DNA from 2 places in the Pantoea ananatis PA13 genome. Region 1 is predicted to be linked to the other one. Evidence: predicted binding sites of a transcription regulator. Region 1 holds the regulator's gene; the other holds the start of a gene.
The links. Region 1 encodes PurR, which represses purine synthesis genes. Its sites were predicted from a motif close to CANGCAAACGTTTGCNTG; they were not measured.
Positions count from the first base shown of each region.

Region 2: purT (formate-dependent phosphoribosylglycinamide formyltransferase) is a predicted target of PurR. The motif match lies at 6,354-6,371, and genes of this name have one in related genera.

Region 1 is NC_017554.1:2,577,285-2,589,589, forward strand. Features, by position in the region: gene rnt (ribonuclease T) at 1-208, shown strand, start outside; gene PAGR_RS12140 (Grx4 family monothiol glutaredoxin) at 254-589, opposite strand; gene PAGR_RS12145 (C40 family peptidase) at 954-1,775, shown strand; gene cydH (cytochrome bd-I oxidase subunit CydH) at 1,840-1,929, opposite strand; gene purR (HTH-type transcriptional repressor PurR) at 2,210-3,235, shown strand; gene punR (DNA-binding transcriptional activator PunR) at 3,232-4,137, opposite strand; gene punC (purine nucleoside transporter PunC) at 4,246-5,448, shown strand; gene cfa (cyclopropane fatty acyl phospholipid synthase) at 5,735-6,883, shown strand; gene PAGR_RS12170 (riboflavin synthase) at 7,160-7,831, opposite strand; gene PAGR_RS12175 (MATE family efflux transporter) at 8,036-9,409, shown strand; tRNA gene PAGR_RS12180 (tRNA-Val) at 9,563-9,639, shown strand; tRNA gene PAGR_RS12185 (tRNA-Val) at 9,643-9,719, shown strand; tRNA gene PAGR_RS12190 (tRNA-Val) at 9,730-9,806, shown strand; gene pykF (pyruvate kinase PykF) at 10,153-11,565, shown strand; gene PAGR_RS12200 (major outer membrane lipoprotein) at 11,872-12,108, shown strand; gene PAGR_RS12205 (L,D-transpeptidase family protein) at 12,183-12,305, opposite strand, start outside.
Region 2 is NC_017554.1:2,065,779-2,078,083, reverse strand. Features, by position in the region: gene PAGR_RS09820 (methyl-accepting chemotaxis protein) at 1-394, shown strand, start outside; gene PAGR_RS09815 (YebY family protein) at 747-1,094, opposite strand; gene copD (copper homeostasis membrane protein CopD) at 1,122-1,997, opposite strand; gene copC (copper homeostasis periplasmic binding protein CopC) at 2,002-2,376, opposite strand; gene PAGR_RS09800 (DNA polymerase III subunit theta) at 2,527-2,757, shown strand; gene exoX (exodeoxyribonuclease X) at 2,757-3,428, shown strand; gene PAGR_RS09790 (prolyl oligopeptidase family serine peptidase) at 3,412-5,484, opposite strand; gene PAGR_RS09785 (tellurite resistance TerB family protein) at 5,601-6,245, opposite strand; gene purT (formate-dependent phosphoribosylglycinamide formyltransferase) at 6,416-7,594, shown strand; gene PAGR_RS09775 (bifunctional 4-hydroxy-2-oxoglutarate aldolase/2-dehydro-3-deoxy-phosphogluconate aldolase) at 7,649-8,287, opposite strand; gene zwf (glucose-6-phosphate dehydrogenase) at 8,474-9,949, opposite strand; gene PAGR_RS09765 (MurR/RpiR family transcriptional regulator) at 10,320-11,183, shown strand; gene pyk (pyruvate kinase) at 11,478-12,305, shown strand, end outside.

The DNA of each region.
Region 1 (12,305 bases):
CGGGTTAGTGCTGGGTCAGACGGTACTGGCCAAAGCCTGCAAAGCGGCAGGGATGGAATTTGACAGCAGTCAGGCGCACTCTGCGCTGTATGACACGCAGCAAACGGCCACGCTGTTCTGCGAACTGGTCAATCGCTGGAAACGTCTGGGAGGCTGGCCGCTGGCTCTAGCGGAAGAGGCAACAGAATATCAGGGCGCGGCGGAGTAAACGCCCGTTAAACGAAGAAAAGGCCGACGATGTCGGCCTTTTTTATTATTCCGCTTCTTTAAACTTCTCTGCGGTTTCTTTGACCAGCGGTTGTAATTCGCCACGCTGGAACATCTCAACAATAATGTCGCAGCCGCCAACCAGTTCGCCATCGACCCACAGCTGAGGGAAGGTTGGCCAGTTAGCATACTTTGGCAGCTCTGCGCGAATATCCGGGTTCTGCAGAATATCCACGTAAGCGAAGCGCTCACCACAGGCAGACAGCGCCTGAACCGCCTGGGCAGAGAAACCGCAGCTTGGCAGTTTCGGCGAACCTTTCATGTACAGCAGGATCGGGTTTTCTGCGATCTGGCGCTGAATTTTTTCTACAGTACTCATTATTGCCTTCCTTAATTCGTCACTTCGTGTTTCTTTATTGTAGCGACTTCCCTTCAGGACTGAAAATGAGATTTTCTTCCCGTTAGGGCAAACCGCCATGTTTGTTAAGTCCGCTTGCGCGCTATCCACCCGCTCATCGGGACCCAAAAGGTGAATGCATTAATAATTTGCAATAATTTTGCTGAGTTAACCTGCTGAAATTACTTATTTATGCCTGCTTTTTACCCAAGTTATTAATTAATAAAAAAAGGACTTACTGTTTTAAAAAAAACTGGACTAGAATGTCTTCGGCGCTGATCGTTGATCAGATTTTTCTTAACCTTGTCAGATATCTGTTGAACCTGACAGCTTAACCAGTAAACGGACTATGCGTTCAATTATTACGCTTCTTATTCTGGCTTTTGCGCAACTGTTCTTTAATGTCGCCTCTGCATCACCGCAGGCGCCGGTTAAGGCCAGCTTGCATAAGGTAGAGAAAAAAAGTGCGCGCGAAGATGAGCGGCGCAAGCGACGCACGGTTAAAGCTTCGGCGAAAAAAAGCCGTTCCTCCGCAGAGCAGAAATCCAGCAAAACGCTTAAAACCAGTAAAAATCCCTCTCACGCGGTTGCCTCTCACAAAACCCTGACCAAAGCGACTGATTCACACAAGAAGCTCACCAAAAAAGTGGCCGCCAACGCCACCAGCAAGAAACGCTATGGTCATCAACGCGCGGTGAAGGTGGCGAAAGCGGACAGCAAGGATACCGGCACCATCAAAATGAGCAACGCACACCGTCAGCGCTATCAAAAAGCACGTGAAACGGCGATGGCGAAACTGATGGGACAGCTGGGCAAGCGCTACCAGTGGGGCGGAAAATCGCCGCATACCGGTTTCGACTGCAGCGGCCTGGTGTGGTACGCCTACAAAGATGTGGTGAAATTTAAAATTCCGCGTACTGCAAATGAAATGTATCACCTGCGGGATGCCGCGCCGGTGAATCGGGAAGCGCTGGAGAAAGGCGATCTGGTGTTTTTCCGCATCAACGGACGTGGCACGGCCGACCACGTGGGTGTTTACCTGGGTAACGGTAAATTTATTCAGTCACCGCGTACCGGAAAGGACATTCAAATCAGTGCGTTAAGCGAAGATTACTGGCAGCGCCACTATATTGGTGCGCGTCGCGTCATGACGCCAAAAACCGTTCGCTAAACGTCACTCCTCCGTCATACCGACGGAACGCAGCCGGGACAGGGAAACCTTCCCGGCTTTTTTATTAGTTCAGAATGGCGGTAAAGCTGAACGCAATAATCATCAACAGTGCAGCCGCCGTGGTCATCAATGACAGTTTCAGATCGGTACTCATCACAACTCCTTAGGCACAATTTTAGTAGGGGTTAAGCATTTTCCCACACGCGTGGGTAAAAATCTCGTTTTATCCGTGCAGCCTTGTTAGAATCCCCTCTTTGTTGCGCAACAGCGCGCAACATCGGTTGCGTCAGCACCCTTTTCAACCGTTATTTCCTGCCCCGATGCCCCATAACCGGTCAGAAAAACGATTTTTTTGCAGAAATAACCGTCCGCTGACGCAAACGTTTAACAACATGCTTATCAACAGGTTAGATAAGCCCGGGAGTTCGATTTTCATGGCAACAATTAAAGATGTGGCGAAACGTGCAGGCGTCTCTACCACAACCGTTTCTCACGTCATCAATAAGACGCGCTTTGTCGCAGAAGATACCCGCGAAGCGGTCTGGGAAGCGATTCGGGAATTACATTATTCACCCAGCGCCGTAGCACGCAGCCTGAAGGTGAATCACACCAAAACGCTGGGCCTTTTGGCCACCTCCAGCGAGGCGCCCTATTTCGCTGAAATTATTGAAGCCGTGGAGAATCACTGCTTTGATAAAGGCTACACCCTGATTTTAGGCAACGCGCATAACGACCTGCAAAAACAGCGTGCCTACCTCTCGATGATGGCGCAGAAGCGCGTCGATGGGCTGCTGGTCATGTGTTCTGAGTACCCGGATGATTTGCTGCAAATGCTGGAAGCCAACCGCAATATTCCCATGGTGGTCATGGACTGGGGCGAATCCCGTGCCGATTTTACTGACACGGTGCTGGATAATGCGTTTCAGGGCGGTTATCTGGCCGGCCGCTACCTCATCGAACGCGGGCATCGCGATATTGGCGCCATTCCAGGGCAAATGGAACGTAACACCGGTGGTGGCCGTCATGCCGGTTTCCTCAAGGCGCTGGAAGAAGCCGGTATTCAGCCGCGTTCAGAGTGGATTGTGCAGGGCGATTTCGAGCCTGAATCCGGGTATCAGGCTATGCAGCAAATTCTGTCGCAGAAGCAGCGCCCAAGCGCGGTGTTCTGCGGTGGCGATATTATGGCCATGGGCGCTATCTGTGCCGCCGATGAAATGGGCCTGCGCGTCCCGCAGGATATTTCGGTGATTGGCTACGATAATGTGCGCAACGCACGCTATTTCACGCCTGCACTCACTACCGTGCACCAGCCAAAAGCGCAACTCGGGGAGAAGGCTCTGGAAATGTTGCTGGACCGCATTACCAGCAAGCGTGAAGAGTCGCAAACCATCGAAGTGCATCCGACACTGATTGAGCGACGCTCTGTAGGCTACGGTCCCTATCGCGACTACCGTCGTTAATCCTCGCTCAACCACTCCTGATTGAGCGTTTGCGCATCACCCAGGTAATTGAGCAACCAGCCCAATGCCGGTGATGCGCGATCTTCCGCCCAACTGACGCAGCAGGGACTTTCTGGAAAAGGCTGGGGCAAGTTAAGTTCGGTCACTTCGCCGCTGTCCAGTAGCGGGCGGGCTAAGTGCCCCGGCACCATTGCGACGCACAGCCCGGCCCGGACGCAGTCCAGCCCGGTCTGCCATTCAGGCACCACCAGTCGGCGTTGATTATCCAGAGCCCAGGTCATACGACGCGGTAACGCACGCGAGGTGTCTTCCAGCACCAGCGAAGGCCAGTTGCGCAACGCCTCATCATCTAGCCGGGCGACCTGGGTTAACGGATGTTCCCGCGCGACGATGCAGCGCCAGTTCAGAGTTCCCATATCGCGGAAAGCAAACCGCCCGCCCACCGGAATCGCCTGAGTCGCGCCTATTGCGACCTCGACTCTTCCGTCAGCCAGCGCATCCCATACGCCGTTAAACACTTCATAACTGATGTGGAGCTCCATATCCGGAAAGTGGCGATAGAAATCCCTGACGAACTGACGGGTTCGGTGCGGTTTCACAATGCAGTCCACCGCAATCGCGATTTGCCCTCGCCAGCCGTTGGCCAGTTGCTGGCACTGACGGCGCGTGGCATCCATTTTTTTGATGACGCTGCGGCCTTCTCGCACAAAATGTTCGCCCGCAGGTGTCAAAACGACCTCCCGGTGCTGCCGTTCAAACAGCGGTACCGCCAGCCAGGTTTCAAGCTGGCGAACGGTATAGCTGATGGCAGAAGGCACACGGTGCAACTCCTGGGCCGCAGCACTGAAACTGCCGCCACGCGCGACCGCATCAACCACTTCAAGCGCATATTCAGACCACATATCCTGCCTTTAAATTTTTTAACAGCAACAGGCAAATTTTACCGTTTCACAGTATGAAGTACAGCTTTTACACTGCCCCGCGTTTATCCTGCAAAAAATGAGAATCAGATGTCAGCTTCTAAAGGATTCATTCCCTATCTTGCCGTGCTTAGTATGCTGGGCTTTCTGGCCACCGATATGTACCTGCCCGCCTTCGGGGCCATGCAGCAAAGTTTTAACACCTCCGCCGGGATGATCAGCGCCAGTATGAGCCTGTTCCTGGCGGGTTTTGCCTGTGGTCAGCTGGTATGGGGACCGCTGTCAGATCGTATTGGCCGCAAACCGGTATTGCTGGCAGGACTGAGCCTGTTTGCGCTGGGTTGTGCGGGGATGCTGTGGGTGGACGACGTGGTACTGATGCTGGTGCTGCGCTTCATTCAGGCCATCGGCGTGTGCGCGGCTGCCGTGAGCTGGCAGGCCCTGGTGGTCGATCGCTATCCTCAGTCGCGCGCGAATAAAGTCTTTGCCACTATTATGCCGCTGGTCGCGCTGTCTCCTGCGCTGGCCCCGCTGCTGGGTGCCTGGCTGATTAGCCATTTTCACTGGCGCTCAATTTTTGTCGTTCTGACCGCGATTGCCGCGGCCCTGATCCTGATTACGCTGCGCCTGCCATCGGTACAAACAGCGCGCCGCCCGGCCCCGTCACAGCCCGGTTTTATGACGCTGCTGCGTTCACGCGTCTACAGCGGTAACGTCCTGATGTATTCTGCCTGCTCGGCCAGCTTTTTTGCCTGGTTGACCGGATCACCGTTTATTCTGGCAGCGATTGGCCTGTCGCCTGCTGATATCGGCTTAAGCTATATTCCGCAGACCATTGCTTTCTTAGTCGGCGGTTTTGGCTGCCGTGCGCTCCTTAACCGTTTCAAAGGGGCGCAGTTGCTGCCATGGCTGCTCATCGTCTATAGCCTTAGCGTACTGGCCCTGTTTGCCGTCGCCCTGTCAGGCTCGGTTTCACTCACCGCTTTGCTGGTGCCGTTTTGCGGCATGGCGCTGGCGAACGGGGCGATTTATCCCATCGTCGTATCCAGTGCACTTCTGCCCTTCCCCCATGCGACCGGCAGAGCCGCCGCCCTGCAGAACACGCTGCAGCTGGGCCTGTGCTTTGTCGCCAGCCTGGCCGTCTCGGCGGGCCTGACCCAGGCGCTGTTCACCACAACGCTCATCATGGCGGTGACGATTGTACTGGCGCTGGCAGGCTATCAGATGCAGCGCCGCACCGGCGCACAAACTGATATTGCCTCAACGGCACATCCCTGCCAGGATAATCACTGAGGCAACGACTTTTGTCGTCTGAGTGATCAACACGTGACGGGCCCGCCAGCGCCTCCTGTGCCGGGCCCTGATTCGCCGTACCATCATAATAACAATGTTTCACGCAGCCTCATCGCTGTGAAGGTGTCTTTGTGGGCAAATGCACTCTGCTGGCCCCTGCATTGCACCCTTTCTCTGTACGCTTAAGGTTGTCTGGCGCAAGGCGTCATCTGTGACTTTTCTCATAATCCTGAGTAACGGCTCCTGCTCTTTCTCAGGTTCTGACAGTTCTGGTGATGGAGTGGCTATGAGTTCAACATGTGTAGCAGAAGTGAATATCGAACGAAACCATTGGTACCGTATCGTTCATGAGTTATTGCAAAAAGCAGACATCGAAATCAACGGTTCCCGCCCATGGGACATTCAGGTTAAACATCCCGACTTTTTTAAACGCGTCCTGCAAAAGGGCTCCCTGGGGCTGGGCGAAAGTTATATGGACGGCTGGTGGGAGTGCGAGCGGCTGGATATGTTTTTTCATCGGGCGTTGAAACATAAGCTTGATGAGCAGCTTCCTCATCACGTGCAGGATATCGTGCGCATTGCGCTGGCGCGCCTGGTTAACCTGCAGTCGAAAAAACGGGCCTGGCAAGTCGGCAAAGCGCACTATGATCTGGGTAATGACCTTTTTACCCTGATGCTCGATCCTTACATGCAATACTCCTGCGGCTACTGGAAAGACGCCACGACGCTTGAGGCGGCACAGGAAGCCAAACTGGACATGATCTGTCGCAAGCTGCAACTGAAACCCGGTATGACCTTGCTGGATATTGGCTGTGGCTGGGGCGGTCTGGCGGCTTATGCAGCAAGAAACTATGGCGTCAGCGTACAGGGCGTGACGATCTCTGCAGAACAACAAAAGCTGGCGCAGCAACGCTGCGAAGGGCTGGATGTCACTATCCTGCTTCAGGATTATCGCGATCTGAATCAACAGTTTGACCGCATCGTCTCGGTGGGGATGTTCGAACACGTGGGGCCGAAAAACTACCCAACCTACTTTGCCACGGTCAATCGCAACCTCAAGCCGGACGGGATTTTTCTGCTGCATACCATTGGCGCGCTCAAAACGGATATGCACGTCGATCCGTGGATCGGCAAGTATATTTTCCCGAATGGCTGCCTGCCTTCTTTACGCCATATTGCCGACGTCAGCGAACCGCATTTCATTATGGAAGACTGGCACAACTTCGGCGCTGACTACGACACCACGCTGATGGCCTGGCATGAGCGTTTCCAGCGTGCCTGGCCTGACCTGGCCGGACGTTATGAAGAACGTTTCCGACGCATGTTCTCCTACTACCTGAACGCCTGCGCCGGCGCGTTTCGCGCCCGTGAGATTCAGCTCTGGCAGATTGTCTTCAGCCGTGGCGTTGAGGGTGGATTGCGGGTGGCGCGATGATTGCGCAACGCGCCGTGGCAAGGTCAATACTGTCCGGACCGAACGCGGACGGCAGCCGGTAACCCCGGTTGCCGCGTTATCTGCCTGCCCCCACCTTCGCAGACGGGAAAATGGCGATCTTAAACCGCAGTCCAGGGCTGCAGCACATTCGCGCCGGGCGTCTTCGCCCGGGCGGTTGACAATGCACAGCCGTCAGTCGTCCCGGAAAACGGCGGGCGACACGGCAACCTGCTGGCCTGTGGGCAACGCTTTGGTCACGGCTGGCGTTATTTCCCGCTATTCATCCCTATCCGTTTCGGGCTGATCGGCCTGCTCTGCCAGTGCCCTGAGCGCGGCATCTTCACGCTGGGCGAGGACGCGCTCCACCGTGTCCACAATAGCCTGAGTATGGGGATCGATTTCGATGTTAACTCTGTCGCCGAAGGTTTTGGCGCCGAGAGTGGTTCGCTCCAGCGTCTCGGGGATAAGATAAACGCAGAATTTTGTTTTGGTCACGTCGCCTACGGTCAGGCTGATACCGTCGATGCCCACAAATCCTTTGTGCAGGATATATTTCATCTGCAAAGGATCCTGAATTTTAAACCAGACTTCGCGGTTGTTTTCAGAGCGGACAATTTTGCAGATTTCAGCCGTGGTCATGATGTGGCCGGACATCAGGTGGCCGCCAATTTCATCGCTGAATTTTGCCGCCCGCTCGATATTCACCACATCGCCCTGCTTGAGATCACCAAGATTGGTCACGCGCAGAGTTTCTTTTATCAGGTCAAAACTCACCAGATCGCCGTTGATTTCGGTGACGGTCAGGCAGCAACCGTTATGGGCAACCGATGCGCCCAGCGCTAAACCCGGCAACAGGTCAGCAGGAAGCCTGGCCACATGGGTGCGAAACAGACCTTTATCTTCAATGGACACGATTTCTGCGGTGCCCTGCACAATACCGGTAAACATAGTCTTTGCCTCTACGAAATTTGTGCCAGTTTAACACAGCCATGCTTAAGTGTTAGGTTTCAACAGCCTGAGAGACAGGCGGCACAAGTCCAAAACGCATTGCGTGACAAAGATTGGAGAAATCGGTCGCGCCAGTTACACTAAGCCCTGCTTCGTCTGAAGCAGTCCTCATTTCTTTATTAATCAGATAAGTCAGGTGTTTACGTGCAGAAGTATTTAACAGAAGCGCGTCAATTGCTGGCCCTCGCGATCCCCGTTATCCTGGCTCAGGTGGCGCAAACCGCGATGGGATTTGTAGATACCATTATGGCCGGCGCCGTCAGCGCCACGGATATGGCCGCCGTTGCTGTTGGCACGTCCATTTGGCTTCCCGCCATCCTGTTTGGTCATGGTGTTTTACTGGCATTGACGCCCACCATTGCGCAACTTAATGGTTCAGGTCGCCGTGAGCGAATCGCTGAACAACTTCGTCAGGGCTTTTGGCTGGCGTTTTTCCTTTCTCTGCTCATCATGCTGGTGCTGTGGAATGCCGGGTATGTTATCCGCTCGATGCATGATATCGATCCGCTGCTGGCAGAAAAGGCCGAGGGCTATCTGCATGCCCTGCTGTTTGGCGCGCCAGGCTACCTGTTTTTTCAGGTTATGCGTAACCAGTGCGAGGGGCTATCCAAAACCAAGCCCGCGATGGTGCTGGGTTTTCTTGGGCTGATGCTCAATATCCCGCTGAACTACATCTTTATCTACGGCCATTTCGGCATGCCGGCGCTGGGCGGCGTAGGCTGTGGCGTGGCGACGGCCTCGGTGTACTGGGCCATGTTCTTCTGCATGCGTTTTTGGGTACGACGGATGCGCAGTATGCGAGACATTCGCGTCGAGAGCCGCTGGTCAGCGCCTTCACGCGTTATCCTGCAACGTCTCACAGGGTTGGGTTTGCCGGTCGCGCTGGCGCTGTTTTTTGAAGTGACCCTGTTTGCCGTGGTGGCCCTGTTAGTCTCGCCGTTGGGGATTGTTAACGTCGCCGGGCACCAGATTGCCCTGAACTTCAGTTCGCTGATGTTTGTCCTGCCGCTGTCGTTGGGCGTTGCCGCCACCATTCGCGTTGGCTATCGGCTGGGTCAGGGCTCGACAGAGCAGGCGCGGGTCGCCGCATGGACCGCGCAGGGCGTTGGCGTCAGCATGGCGGTGATTACGGCCATTTTTACCGTTACCTTTCGCCATCAAATTGCCCAGCTTTATAACGACAATCCCGCGGTGGTCACGCTGGCTGCGCAACTGATGATGCTGGCTGCGATTTACCAGATTTCGGATTCTATTCAGGTGATCGGCAGCGGAATTTTGCGCGGTTATAAAGATACGCGATCGATTTTCTTCATTACCTTTATCGCTTACTGGTTGCTGGGTTTACCTTCTGGTTACATCCTGGCACTGACCGACTGGGTGGTGCCGCGCATGGGGCCAGCCGGCTTCTGGTGTGGATTTATCGTTGGCCTGACGTCGGCCGCCGTTATGATGCTGTGGCGCGTGCGACGTTTGCAGCAGCTTCCTGCGGAATTAATTCTTACGCGCGCGTCTCGCTAACTCGCTGAACGGGCCCGAAAAGGCCCGTTACGTTCAAAAAAACGGCGCATCGCGCAGATGATGTCCATTCATTGGCAAATTTGCGTTTTTCCCCTTGCCAGCCTCTTACGCTGCCGTTAATATTCGTCCCCGCTGTCGCCCTGACAGCGTGTTGCGCTCTTAGCTCAGTTGGTTAGAGCACCACCTTGACATGGTGGGGGTCGATGGTTCGAGTCCATTAGAGCGCACCAAGTGCGTCCGTAGCTCAGTTGGTTAGAGCACCACCTTGACATGGTGGGGGTCGGTGGTTCGAGTCCACTCGGACGCACCAAATTTGATATGCGCTCTTAGCTCAGTTGGTTAGAGCACCACCTTGACATGGTGGGGGTCGATGGTTCGAGTCCATTAGAGCGCACCACTCTTTTTACGTCCTTTCTTCTTTTGCGCAACAACCCTTTTCTTGATTTACATTACCTTTACGTACTGTTTTTCGATTGGTTTTCGCATACTTAGTGATTATACTGGCCGCGTTGTCCTACTTGAAAGGTTTCAGCGACTACGTGCTTATGACGATAATAAAGATTGTTTGCGCAACAACGTCCCGGTGGTTAACCAAGCTAACCACGCAACTTCCCTGCACGCCTGGCCTTCGTCACCTATTCTTATCCTGTACTGCCCTTTTCGATTTCAACCAGAGTTCTCATTTCGGTGCACTGTCATCGAAATCCTGTTTTTCATCCATCACAACTTACAGATAACCCGTCATGAAAAAGACTAAGATCGTTTGTACAATCGGCCCAAAAACCGAATCCGAAGAGATGCTGACTCAGCTGCTTGAAGCAGGCATGAACGTCATGCGTCTTAACTTCTCTCACGGTGACTATGCAGAACACGGTCAGCGTATTACCAACATGCGTGCCGTGACGAAAAAAACCGGCATTCCTGCGGCTATCCTGCTGGATACCAAAGGGCCGGAAATCCGCACCATGAAGCTGGAAGGTGGCAACGATGTGTCACTGAAAGCCGGTCAAACCTTTACCTTTACCACCGACCAGAGCGTGATTGGTAACAACGAGCGTGTTGCCGTGACCTACTCAGGCTTCGCGAACGATCTCAAAATTGGTAACACTGTACTGGTCGACGATGGTCTGATCGGCATGCAGGTCACCGAAGTCACTGAGAACAGCGTTGTGTGTGAAGTGCTGAACAACGGCGATCTGGGCGAAAACAAAGGCGTTAACCTGCCTGGCGTTTCCATTCAACTGCCTGCCCTGGCAGAGAAAGACAAGCGCGATCTGATTTTTGGTTGTGAGCAAGGCGTGGATTTTGTTGCAGCCTCGTTTATTCGTAAACGTTCAGACGTGCTGGAAATTCGTGAACACCTGAAGCAGCACGGTGGCGAAAACATTCAAATCATCTCCAAGATTGAAAACCAGGAAGGCCTGAATAACTTCGACGAAATCCTCGAAGCCTCGGACGGCATCATGGTTGCGCGTGGCGATCTGGGCGTTGAAATCCCGGTTGAAGAAGTGATCTTCGCGCAGAAGATGATGATTAAAAAATGTAATAAAGCCCGCAAAGTTGTCATCACCGCGACGCAGATGCTGGATTCCATGATCAAGAACCCGCGTCCAACCCGCGCTGAAGCTGGCGACGTGGCTAACGCCATTCTGGATGGAACAGATGCGGTGATGCTGTCTGGCGAGAGCGCGAAAGGCCGCTATCCGCTGGAGTCGGTCACCATCATGGCGACCATCTGTGAGCGTACCGACCGCGTGATGAAGCCACGCATCGACGGACAAAATGACAGCCGTAAGCTGCGCATTACCGAAGCCGTTTGCCGCGGTGCCGTTGAGACAGCCGAGAAACTGGAAGCACCACTGATTGTAGTCGCCACAGAAGGCGGTAAATCAGCCAAGGCCGTGCGTAAGTATTTCCCTAATGCAACCATCCTGGCACTGACCACCAACGCCACCACGGCGCGCCAGTTGATTCTGAGCAAAGGGATCGAGACCCGTATGGTCAGCGAAATCGCCTCTACCGATGATTTCTATCACCTGGGTAAAGAAGCGGCGCTGGAAAGCGGTTTTGCTCAGAAAGGTGATGTTGTTGTGCTGGTTTCAGGTGCGCTGGTACCCAGCGGAACGACCAATACGGCATCGGTACACGTTCTGTAATATCGCGTTTAACGCCTCTTTTTTAAAAAGCGCCTTCAAAGGCGCTTTTTTATTGTCTTCATAATACAGATTCAGGAAAAAGCCAGCGCGTAATGACAATAAAAATGCGCTGCAAATTAAGGTTAATCCGATTAAATCTCTCTGTTTTAGCTAAATTTTTTTATGTTGTTCTTCAATTCGCTGCTTCTTTGAGCGAACGATCATGTTTAAGCATGTTCTTATCAAAAAATTATTCTCAAGTTAAAAAGCTTTGTGTAATACTTGTAACGCTACATGGAGATTAACTCAATCTAGAGGGTATAAATAATGAATCGTACTAAACTGGTACTGGGCGCGGTAATCCTGGGTTCAACTCTGCTGGCTGGTTGCTCAAGCAACGCTAAAATCGACCAGCTGTCTTCAGACGTTCAGACTCTGAACGCTAAAGTTGACCAGCTGAGCAACGACGTGAACGCAGTGCGTTCTGACGTTCAGGCTGCTAAAGATGACGCAGCTCGCGCTAACCAGCGTCTGGACAACCAGGCTCACTCTTACCGTAAGTAAGAGTTCTGGTTTTAAAAATGGTGCCCTTGTGGCACCATTTTTTTTGTCTGCAGTTCGGGATAACGACGTCCGCCCTACTCGCCCACAGCGCGCTGGGATGACGCAGAGGCCGCAGCCTCATCCTGTATCGGCTCACCCGCACTGACCAGCACAGGCATGCCTGAGCGACGCGTCAGCGTGGCTTTAATCAACGCTCT
Region 2 (12,305 bases), 510 kb from region 1:
GCGTGCCGGTGAGCAAGGGCGCGGGTTTGCCGTGGTGGCTGGCGAAGTCAGAAATCTGGCCCAGCGGAGTGCTACCGCCGCGAAGGAAATTAAAACCTTGATTGAACAGGCCGTGCAGCAGGTTGAAACCGGCGTAACCGTCGCGAGTGGAACCGGTCAAAGTATCTTGAAAATCGTTAACATGGTGGGTGAACTGGCAACGGCTATGGATGAGATCTCGCTGGCCTCTTCCGAACAGATGCAGGGGATTTCTCAGGTGAGTGTCGCCGTGGGCCAGATGGACAGCGTTACTCAGAACAACGCCGCACTGGTTGAGGAATCATCGTCCGCTTCACAATCCCTTTCTGAGCAGGCACACGCGCTGCGCGGTATGGTTGAAGCGTTCCGGGTGTAAACGCCCTTTCGCACAGGAGGGAGAAACGCGATCGCGCCGGTTTCGTTTCTGCCATCCTGTTGCGTGAGCCGGGCCAGTAGCGTGCGGCCAGGTGAACACCATCCCCGCTGTCTGGGCCGTCATGGTGAGCGTTGAAAGGCAAAAAAAGACCGAACACGATTCCTGTATTCGGTCCAGGGAAATGGCTCTCAAGGAGCCGTGCGCTAAAAGTTGGCATTAATAGAGGCTTTCGCCTTGCTTCTAAAGCGTAGGACAACGCGCCAGATTTTCCAGCCAGCGCCGCGGCTCAGACCATAAACCCGACAGGTTTGTGACCCGTAAGACAAATTTGCGCACTCTTGCCTGCATCGTCTTATTTTGTGCACAGCGCCTGTGCACGATCCACGACAGGTTGCAGACTCATCATACGATCCGGATGCGCTTTATCCGGCGCCTGAATCACGCTGATGGGCTGTGCCTTCACCCGCTTAGCGTTGACCTGAGCCTCCGCCTTCTCATTAAGCGGGTACTGCATCAGCGTGCTGGGATTGATGGCAAACAGCGATCCATCTTTCTCACAGGTCAGCATCACCTCTTCACGATTAAACGGCCACTTGTCTTTACCAATTTCGAAACGGCTGACGGTGATGATTTGTGCCGCTGCTGCCTGACCAGCCAGCGTTAATAACAGCAGTGTGGGGATCGCTTTCTTCAGCAACATAACTTACCTTTATGGGGTTTTCATCATTCAGGTTGGTGACAACGTAGCAAACACGCTGACCAACCCCACTACGCCGCATGCCAGCACAATTTCAAGCTGGGTCATGCGAATAAACAGTCGTTGTGCCGCAAGGCCCGCAATGTGAAAGCGCGGCACCAGCCAGTAACGATTCCAGAGCGCAATCAGTACCATAAGCATGACCAGCCCTGCTTTGCACAACAACAGTACAACATAATCGTTGAGATGCCAGTTTGCTGGCGCCCCGGCAATCAGCAGGCTGTTAACGACACCGGTAATTATCGTTAAGGCGACGGCAACGTGACCATAACGGGAAAAACGCATCATGGTGCGGATTGCGGCTGTCCGGTATTCGATGTTACGCGCCATGCGCATCAACACCAACACAGGCACTAACCCGCCCGCCCAAAAGGCGGCGGCGAGGAGATGTAAGGCCTGGTTGCTTTGTTGCAGGAGCCCGGCGATACCCTCGCGCATGGCGGCATGGCCCGTTAGCGCCAGGCAGCCTGTCTGTAGCAGGCCAGTTAACAGCCAAACCTGCTGACGGAGGCGGTCACGCATGACAATCGCAGCCACGCTACACAACGAAAAGAGGAGCTGCCATTGCCACACGGCCCCCCAGCGGGTTGTAAATACCGCCAGCCACACAGCCGTCTCTGATAAATTGTGCCAGTCACCACTCATCAACACATTTTGTGTGGCCAGCATCGCCAGTGCCGACAGCAGGGCCAGCCATGTACTCCACTTCATTAGCGGAAATAATCGCGCGGCCAGCGAGGTTCGAAAGGCAACCGGTGCCAGCAACCTGCTGTAAAAGGCACTGCCAACCAGCAACATTAATGCCGTGAAATGCAGTGCGCGCAGCACCAGCCACAACAGGGTCACGGTTTTATTTCACGGTGAAGGTATAGCTTCCGTGCGTTTTGTGCCCGTCAACGGACAGCACGTGCCAGTTTACCTGATAAGCGCCCTGCGCCAGCGGCTGGGCAAAATCAACCCGCAGGCGGTCGTGCTGCTTGCCATCCAGCCGGGCCTTTTCACCCACGGCTTTATGCTGTGCATTCATGACGTCAACGCCACTGAATGCGGCTTCAACGTCTTCGGTGAAGCTCAGCGTAATGTGTCGCGGCGCAGGCGTTACCGCCGCGTTGGCTGCCGGCACCGACGACGCTAAGTGGGCGTGCGCCAGTGCAAGCTGACTAAACACCATTGTGCCGGTGGCGATCAGAGCCAGCACCCCACGTGAAATCGCGGTTTTTTTCATCTCTTCATCCTGTTAACGGCGGCAAAGGCCACGAACGTGGCGCAAGAATACGCCGCTGAAATTTAACTGTCGAGGCCAGCAATGCTATCCTGTCCCTTGCGCCAGGAGGAGGAAAACATTACTTTTGGTCACGCTTATCGGGAGAATATCATGAGTCACAACCTTGCCTTGCTGTCGCAGGAAGAGAAAGACAAAGTCAATGTCGATCTGGCTGCAGCAGGCGTTGCTTTTAAAGAGCGCTACAACATGCCTGTCGTGGCAGAAATGGTCGCCAACGAACAACCTGAAGCCCTGCGGGACTGGTTTCGTCAGCGTTTAATGCATTACCGCCAGGCCTCTCTCAACCTGTCACGCCTTCCCTACGAGCCTAAACAGAAATAATGATGCTACGCGTTATCGATACGGAAACCTGCGGACTGCAGGGCGGCGTGGTTGAGGTTGCATCGGTAGATGTAATCGACGGCCAAATCGTCAATCCAATGAGCGATCTTGTCTCACCCGATCGCCCCATCAGTCGTCAGGCCATGGCCGTGCACCGCATTACTGAAGCCATGGTGATGGGCAAACCGCCCATTGAAGAGGCCATCCTGCGCTACCACGGCAGTCCCTTTTACGTGGCCCACAATGCCAGCTTTGACCGTCGGATGTTGCCGGAAATGCACGGCGAGTGGATCTGTACCATGACACTGGCTCGTCAGCTATGGCCCGGCATTAAATACGGTAATCAGGCGCTCCGGCACAGCCTCAAGCTGGATGTGACGCCGCCAGCGGATTTGCATGCTCACCGGGCGCTGTACGACTGCTACGTGACGGCCGCGCTGCTCATTCGAATTATGGATCTGTCCGGCTGGCGTGCGGACGAAATGAGTCTGCGCTCGCAGCCTGCCGCGCAGCGTGATGATGTGCTGCCGTTTGGTAAATATCGTGGTCAGGCGCTGGCCGTGGTGGCCCGAAAAGATCCGGGTTACCTGAAATGGATGCTGGATAACGTGAAAGATTTGCGCCCACCGTTACGGCAGGCGCTGCGCAAGTGCCTTAGTCAGCTTCCGTAAGCGCGGCCGGAGGCAAACTGCCCTGAGCAAGGGCGATGATGAAGGTGAGCTCCAGGGCAACGCCTTCATAGGCCTTGTAGCGCCCAGACTTACCGCCGTGCCCCGAGTCCATATCGGTGCAGAGCAGCAGCAGGTTATCATCGGTTTTATATTCACGCAGCTTAGCCACCCATTTTGCCGGTTCCCAGTATTGTACCTGTGAATCATGCAGGCCGGTTGTCACCAGCAGGTGGGGGCAGGTTTTCGCCGCAACGTTGTCATATGGGCTGTATTGCCGGATATAGCGATAGTACTCTGCGTCATTCGGATTGCCCCACTCGTCATATTCCCCGGTCGTCAATGGAATAGACTCATCAAGCATCGTGGTGAGCACATCAACAAAAGGCACCTGCGCAACCACACCGTGATAGCGCGTGGGTGCCAGATTCATGACTGCGCCCATCAGCAATCCCCCTGCACTTCCTCCCATCGCATAGAGCCGGTCCGGGTGCCCGAATCCACGCGCCACGAGCCCGTTTGTCACGTCGATAAAATCGGTGAAGCTGTTCATCTTATTGAGCAGGCGGCCACCGTCATACCACTGCTGCCCCATCTCCCCGCCGCCTCGCACATGCACCAGCGCATAGATGAACCCGCGGTCCAGCAGGCTGAGCCGACTGACGCTAAAGTCAGCGTCCATGCTACTGCCATAGGCGCCATAGCCATACACCAGCATGGGGTTCTGCCCTTTCTGAAAATGGGTGCGGTGGTACACCAGCGAGACCGGCACTTCTGTGCCGTCAGAAACGGTGATCCAATGGTGCTCGCTTTTGTACTCATCCGGATTGAAGTCTTTGACCGCACTTTGTTTTAAGATGCGACGTTCCCCCGTATCCATATCCAGTTCAAACAGCGTGGCGGGCGTGGTCATGGACGAATAGCCATAGCGCAGCTTACTGGTGCGCGGCGTAGGATTGTAAGCCAGCCAGGTAACGTAAGTGGGATCGTCAAACGCAATGCCGCTGGTTTCTCCCGTCTCCCAGTTGATTTGCCGCAGGCTGGTCAGCCCACGCTGGCGCTCCTCTACCACCAGCCAGTCACGAAAAAGCTGGAAATCCTCCATTACGATATGGTCGCGCGCGGGGATCACGGTTTGCCAGCGCGCTTCATCCAGATAATGGCTACGGTAGAGTCCGAAATTTTTACCCTCGCGATTCGAGCGGATGAAGAACGTGTGATCATAATGATCAAGACTGTATTCATGATCGCGCCGCCGGGGCAAAAAAACCTGCGGAAGGGCGTCCGGGAAATCCGCATCGATCAGCTGAATCTCGCTGCTGCTGGTGCTGTATAGCACGATCAGGATGAACTGTTTCGACGTGGTTTTATGAATGCTGAGGTGATAGGTATCGTCTTTTTCTTCGTACACGAGCCGATCGTCGTGCTGGGGCGTACCCAACTCATGCCGCCATAGCTGATAAGGCAACAGGGTTTGCGGATGTTTACGAACGTAATAGAGGGTGCGTGAATCATTCGCCCACGCAAAGCTGGACGAGGCATCGTTAAGCACTTCCGGATACCAACTCCCACTGTCCAGATTGCGAAAACGAATGCCGTACTGCCGCCGGGAAAGGAAGTCCTCTGCCACTGCCAGCACCCGGTTATCCGGGCTGATGTGCAGTGCGCCCATAGTATAAAAATCACTGTGTGATGCGCGCTGATTCGCATCCAGCAGCAGTGTCCACGGGTCGCTCTCATCGCTGTCAGCGGGCTGTCGGTAATAGGCGGCATATTCATTGCCGCTTTCATACCGGCTTTGATAGCGATAACCATTTTTCACATAGGGTACTGAGTGGTCCTGCGGCGGCAGGCGATCGATAATCTCATGCAGAATGCGATTCTGTAAGGGCTGTTGTGAGCCCATGATTTTCTGGCCGTAATTGTTCTCAGCGCGTAAATAGTCCAGCACCTCGCTGTTTTCACGCCTGTCGTCACGTAGCCAGTAATAATTGTCGATGCGCGTTTCGCCATGCAGCGATAATTCGTAAGGGATTTTTTTTGCGCTCGGTGCTTTCATGTCATCCGTCCCGCTGAATGTAATGAACACTAAGCGTGGCACTAATGTAAAGAGATGCCAAGTAAAGTGAAGGTAATGTGAGGTTGTGCAGGGCCATATCGCTGGCCCTGTGCGGGTTAGCCCGCTTTCTGCTGCAGGATATCCTGCTGAATGCCGTCACGCACATCCTGCGGGATTTTTAGCGCATCGCCCAGGGCGGAAAGATAGCTGCGCTCCATGAAGTGGTCCACATCGATGGCGGCGCAGCTCAGAAAATAGAGTTCAAGCGCCTCTTCTTCATTTTTGACGTCCGCCGCGAGCCACTCGGGGTCCAGCGGTCGCTGCATGGCCTGCTGGATGAGTTTTTCGGCATCCTGACCATAGCCAGCCTCGTGAATATTATGTTCAATCGCCGCGCGTTCCCGATCGTCAATATGGCCATCGCTTTTAGCAGCAAAAACCAGCGCGGTCACCAGCCGCTCCGCCCGCTGATCCACTGGCGTTTGCAACTCACCAAAGCCGGGATCGTTTTGATGCGTTTCGCGTACCCGCTGCTTATATTTGTTCCACAGCACGGCACCCGCCGCGGCCCCGCCGCCGATAATCAAAGCCTGACCGCCATATTTCGTTAACAACTTTCGGGATGACTTACTGGCCACCAGCATGGCTGCCAGCCCGCCTAAAGCCCCCGGCGCCAGCATATCGCTTAATCCTCCGCTGGATTTACCCTCGCTGCTTTTTTTAGCCAGTACCGATTGAATCTGTTGCAGCCAGTTATTCATCATCATCTCCCTTTACCATTCAGAAACAACATCATTACCAAAAAGATGTCAGGAAACGTCAGAGCAGGAAAAGTAGCGCAAACCCAGGCAAATAAGCTGAAGGGTGAGAACGCAAACGTTTTCGTATATACTGCGCGCGCATTTTGACTGCTTCGATTTTAGGGGAATTTATGACGACTCTTGGAACTGCGCTGCGCCCTGGTGCAACGCGCGTAATGCTGTTGGGCTCCGGTGAACTGGGGAAAGAAGTTGCGCTGGAATGTCAGCGCCTGGGTGTGGAAGTGATTGCCGTTGACCGCTACGCTGATGCACCTGCCATGCATGTTGCTCATCGCAGCCACGTGATTAATATGCTGGATGGTGACGCGCTGGCCGCGGTGATTGCGCAGGAAAAGCCTCACTTCGTCGTACCCGAAATTGAAGCTATTGCGACTGAAAAACTCCTGGAGCTGGAGCAGCAAGGCCAGCACGTCGTGCCGACCGCCCGCGCGGCGCGCCTGACCATGAACCGCGAGGGCATTCGCCGTCTGGCAGCAGAAGAGCTCGCGCTTCCCACTTCCCACTACCGTTTTGCCGACAGCAAAGATAATTTCGTGTCTGCCGCCGCCGAAATTGGTTTTCCGTGCATCGTGAAGCCAGTGATGAGCTCTTCAGGTAAAGGTCAGAGCTTTATCCGGGATGCCAGCCAGCTGGAAAAAGCCTGGGACTATGCGCAGCAGGGCGGCCGTGCGGGTGCCGGGCGCGTTATCGTGGAAGGCGTGGTGAAGTTTGATTTTGAAATCACCCTGTTAACGATCAGTGCCGTTGACGGCATTCATTTCTGTGCCCCCATTGGTCATCGCCAGGAAGACGGGGATTACCGTGAATCATGGCAACCTCAGCAAATGAGTGAGCTGGCGCTGCAGCGTGCGCAGCACATTGCGGAAACCGTGGTGAAAGCGCTGGGTGGCTATGGGCTGTTTGGCGTAGAGCTGTTTGTCTGCGGCGACGAAGTGGTGTTCAGCGAAGTCTCCCCTCGCCCGCACGATACCGGTATGGTGACGCTGATTTCACAAGATCTGTCTGAATTCGCGCTTCATGTGCGTGCGTTCCTTGGCCTGCCGATTGGCACCGTTCGCCAGTATGGTCCTTCCGCGTCAGCCGTTATCCTGCCGCAGTTGACCAGTCAGAACGTGCAGTTCGTCAATGTGGAGGCGGCATTGGGTTCAGGTTTGCAGCTGCGCCTCTTTGGCAAACCTGAAATCGACGGTCAGCGCCGTTTAGGTGTTGCCCTGGCCTGTGCGGATACAACTGAAGAAGCCGTTGCGCGTGCCGTTGCCAGCGCGGCGGCTGTCAGCGTTCAGGGATAGTGCCATTGCGGTGAGTCAGTGACTCACCGCTCGCGTTTGACTTCCCGCCGGAGATTACTCCGCGCCAGCGACAGCGTCGCGCGCCAGTTGCGTGATTCGCTGCCAGTCGCCCACTTCCAGTGCATCGTTTGGCACCAGCCAGGAACCGCCGATACAGAGCACGCTTTTGAGAGCCAGATAGTCGCGGTAATTTGCCGGTGAGATACCGCCCGTAGGGCAGAAGCGTACCTGAGGGAAAGGCCCGCCGATGGCCTGCAACGCTTTTACTCCACCGTTCGCTTCCGCAGGGAAAAACTTGAATTCCCGCAAACCATAGTCCATGCCGGTCATCAATTCTGACACCGTGCTAATGCCGGGAATCAGCGGAATCGGGCCTTCAACGGCGGCCTTAAGCAGAGACTCGGTAATCCCCGGGCTAATGACGAACTGGGCACCCGCCTGCGTGACTTCCTGCAGCTGTTGGGTGTTAAGCACGGTGCCGGCTCCCACAATGGCGTCAGGTACGTTTTTAATGATGGCGCGCAGGGCATCCATCGCCACAGGGGTGCGCAACGTGACCTCCAGTACCTTGACGCCACCGGCGACCAGGGCCTGAGCCATGGGAACGGCATGTTCCAGCTTGTTAACCACAATCACCGGTACGACCGGTCCGGTTTTCAGAATCTGTTCGGCACTCGTTTTCCAGTTTTTCATCACGTCCCCTGATGGATAACATTGGGAGCAGCACGGCGAGGACATCGCCAGGTCAGCCCGGTTAACAGCGCTACTACCATACAGGATCCGCCGTTTGCCCGTCTATGACCGGGAAAGATTTTTAAAACGGCAGTTCATTTTTGAGAGTTGGTGCAAAAAAAAGCCCGCTCGCGGCGGGCTGGGTGGTTATTCAAATTCGTTCCAGGAGCGGCCATCACGCGTAATCATTGCCACAGAGGCCACCGGCCCCCATGTTCCCGCCTGATAAGGCTTGGATGAGTCGCCGTCGGCTGCCCAGGCATCGATGATGGAATCTACATAGGTCCATGCCGCTTCCACTTCATCGCGACGCACAAACAGCGCCTGAATACCGCGCATGGATTCCAGCAATAAGCGCTCATAGGCATCGGCCAGATGAGACTGATTGAAGGTTTCTGAGTAGCTCAGATCCAGCTTGGTGGTTTGCAGTTTGTGTTTGTGATCAAGACCCGGCACTTTGTTCAGGATCTCAATATCCACGCCTTCATCAGGCTGCAGACGAATAGTGAGTTTGTTCTGCGGCAACTGGGAGTAGGAATCCTTAAACAGGTTCATCTCCGGGTTTTTGAAATACACCACGACTTCTGAGCATTTGGTCGGAAGACGTTTACCGGTACGCAGGTAGAACGGCACGCCTGCCCAACGCCAGTTATCGATGTCCACGCGAATAGCCACAAAGGTTTCGGTGGCGCTGGTCTTATTGGCCCCCTCTTCTTCCAGATAGCCAGGCACTTTCTTGCCCTGAACGAAGCCAGAGGTGTACTGACCACGTACCGTTTTCTCGCGGACGTTGGTTTGATCGATAGGACGCAGCGAGCGCAGTACTTTCACTTTTTCATCACGAATACTGTCGGCGCTGAGATCGGAAGGCGGTGACATGGCGATCATCGTCAGAACCTGTAACAGATGGTTCTGAATCATATCGCGCATCTGGCCCGCTTTATCAAAGTAGCCCCAGCGTCCTTCAATACCCACTTCTTCCGCCACGGTAATCTGCACGTGATCGATCGTGCGGTTATCCCAGTTATTAACAAAAATGGCATTAGCAAAGCGCAGCGCTAACAGGTTAAGAACCGTTTCTTTGCCCAGATAGTGGTCAATACGGAAAACCTGACTCTCATCAAAGTACTCACCCACGCTGTCGTTAATTTCTTTTGAGGTTTCCAGCGAGGTACCGAGCGGTTTTTCCATGACAACACGCGCGGGTTTAGCGTTCAGCTTTGCCGTGCCCAGTCCCTGACAGATCGCACCGAAGGTGCTGGGCGGCATGGCAAAATAGTTAATGGTGGTACGGCTTTTCTGGTCCAGCATCTTACCCAAGCGTGGGAAGTGCGACGTATCGTTTACATCAAGGTTACAGAAATCGAGACGGTTGCTGAGCTTGTCCCAGAGTGCTTCATCGATCTTTTCCTTCATGAAGGTTTCTAACGCCTCACGCACCACTTTGGTGTATTCGGCTTTATCCCACTCGGCACGGCCCACGCCGATGATGCGGGTTTCTTCATGAATCTGGCCCGCTTTCTCTAACTGATACAGCGAGGGCAACAGTTTACGACGGGCGAGATCGCCTTTGGCGCCGAAAATTACCAGATCGCATGCCTGGGCTATTTGTGTTACCGCCATTTTCCTCTCCTCGTTGCAGGATTGTCCCGGTGGCGTTGCGTCCTGAGCACCGGGTCCAAGTTGTCATTTTCTTTCAGCACAATGTACTTTTTTCCCCAGGCCAGGTAAACCAGCCTGCGGCGTCACGACGCTAACTCTGCACCCAATTAGCGTCTGGGGTATGTTGACACGTGCGCTTTCAGTTATTTTTCTGTGTCAAATATTGTCTGGCTAAAATCCAGTACGGGCCTGATTATCGCAAAAAAAAGGGCCGCAGACTTATCAGACCTTGCGCCCACCTCGGTCAGGCGGGGTATATTCTCCGTTAATTTCCTGTAACAACAGTAATTATTCATATTAACAGATATTCCACGCTTATCAGGTCAGGACTATGTTGGATAAAATTCGGGTGCAGATGAGTGCGCTCAGTAAGTCAGAGCGTAAAGTGGCACAACATATCCTTGCTTCTCCGGAGCAGGCGATACATTCCAGTATTGCTACGCTGGCACGGGCGGCGGAAGTGAGTGAGCCCACCGTCAACCGGTTTTGCCGCCATCTTGGCACGGCGGGTTTTCCCGACTTCAAGCTTCAACTTGCTCAGGCGCTGGTCAAGTCCCCTAACTGGCTCAGTCGGGACGTGCAGGAAGATGACAGCGTTGAGCGTTACAGTGAGAAAATATTCGATTCTGCCCTGGCCGGGCTTCAGCGGGTGCGGGAGCATCTCGATCTTGCCGCGCTGCAGCAGGCCGTGAGCTATCTGACGCATACCGATAAAATCACTTTTTTTGGTTTAGGTGCCTCCGCTGTGGTGGCACACGACGCCTTCAACAAGTTTTTACGCTTCAACCTGCCGGTTATCTGGTCAGATGATGTGGTGATGCAGCGAATGAGCTGTATCAACAGCCGCGACAACGAGGTGTTTGTTTTGATCTCTCATACCGGCCGTACCCGCAACATGGTTGAGCTAGCGCAGATGGCAAAGGCCAACGGCTCGACCGTTATCGCCATTACCTCAGCCGGATCGCCACTTGCCCATGAAGCCTCGCTGGCGCTGCTCGTCGATGTGCCCGAGGATACCGATATCTATCTGCCGATGGTGTCCAGGCTGGCTCAACTCACCGTGATCGACCTGCTGGCGACCGGTTTTACCCTGGAACGGGGGCCCGCTTTCAGGCAGAACCTGAAGCGGGTAAAAGAGGCGCTAAAGTCATCTCGTTACGACAAACCCGCCATTGCCGATAACGATAGCGTCTGATCTCTGCGCCCTGGGTTCATTTTCCCGATACCGCGTAAAAGCGATCGGAAAAGTGACATCATATGCGCCTGGTCAATTAAGCTTTCGCTAATGCCGTGAGGGGGATGACTTCCTTGATGAGTCTCAGTATTGTATCTAACAAAATCGCCCTTTCTCGACAGGGTTATGGCGCAGTGCCACAGTTCTGACACACTCGAATGTATAATAATACCTCTGTGTGGTAAGCAGTATCTGATGGGCTAACACCTTAAAATGTAACGATTCAGCTCAGTTCCAAACTCCAAAGGAATCCCTATGTCTCGACGTTTCAGAAGAACCAAAATCGTAACTACCCTCGGCCCAGCCACTGACCGCGACAACAACCTCGAAAAAATCATTGCAGCTGGCGCCAACGTCGTGCGTCTTAACTTTTCTCACGGCACGGCTGAAGATCATCAGTTGCGTGCTGATAAAGTCCGTCAGATTGCCGCAAAACTGGGTCGTCATGTTGCCATTCTGGGCGATTTGCAAGGCCCTAAGATCCGTGTCTCGACCTTCAAAGAAGGCAAAGTGTTCCTGAACGTCGGCGATCGTTTCCTGCTGGACGCGGCGATGGGTAAAGGCGAAGGCGACAAAGAACGCGTGGGCATCGACTATAAAGGTCTGCCTGAAGACGTGATGCCTGGCGATATTCTGTTGCTGGATGATGGTCGCGTACAGTTAAAGGTGCTGGAAGTTCAGGGCGTAAAAGTCTTTACTGAAGTTACGGTAGGCGGCCCGCTCTCCAACAATAAAGGGATCAACAAACTGGGCGGCGGGTTATCAGCCGAAGCCCTGACCGAAAAAGACAAAGCAGACATCATCACCGCAGCCAAAATCAATGTGGATTACCTGGCCGTTTCTTTCCCGCGCTGTGGTGAAGACATGCACTATGCGCGCCGTCTGGCGCGCGACGCAGGCTGTGATGCGCTGATGGTGGCGAAGGTAGAACGTGCTGAAGCCGTTGCCTCGCAGGAGGCGATGGACGACATCATTCTGGCCTCAGACGTGGTCATGGTGGCCCGTGGCGATCTTGGCGTTGAAATCGGCGATCCGGAACTGGTGGGTATTCAGAAGGCGCTTATCCGCCGCGCCCGTCAGCTT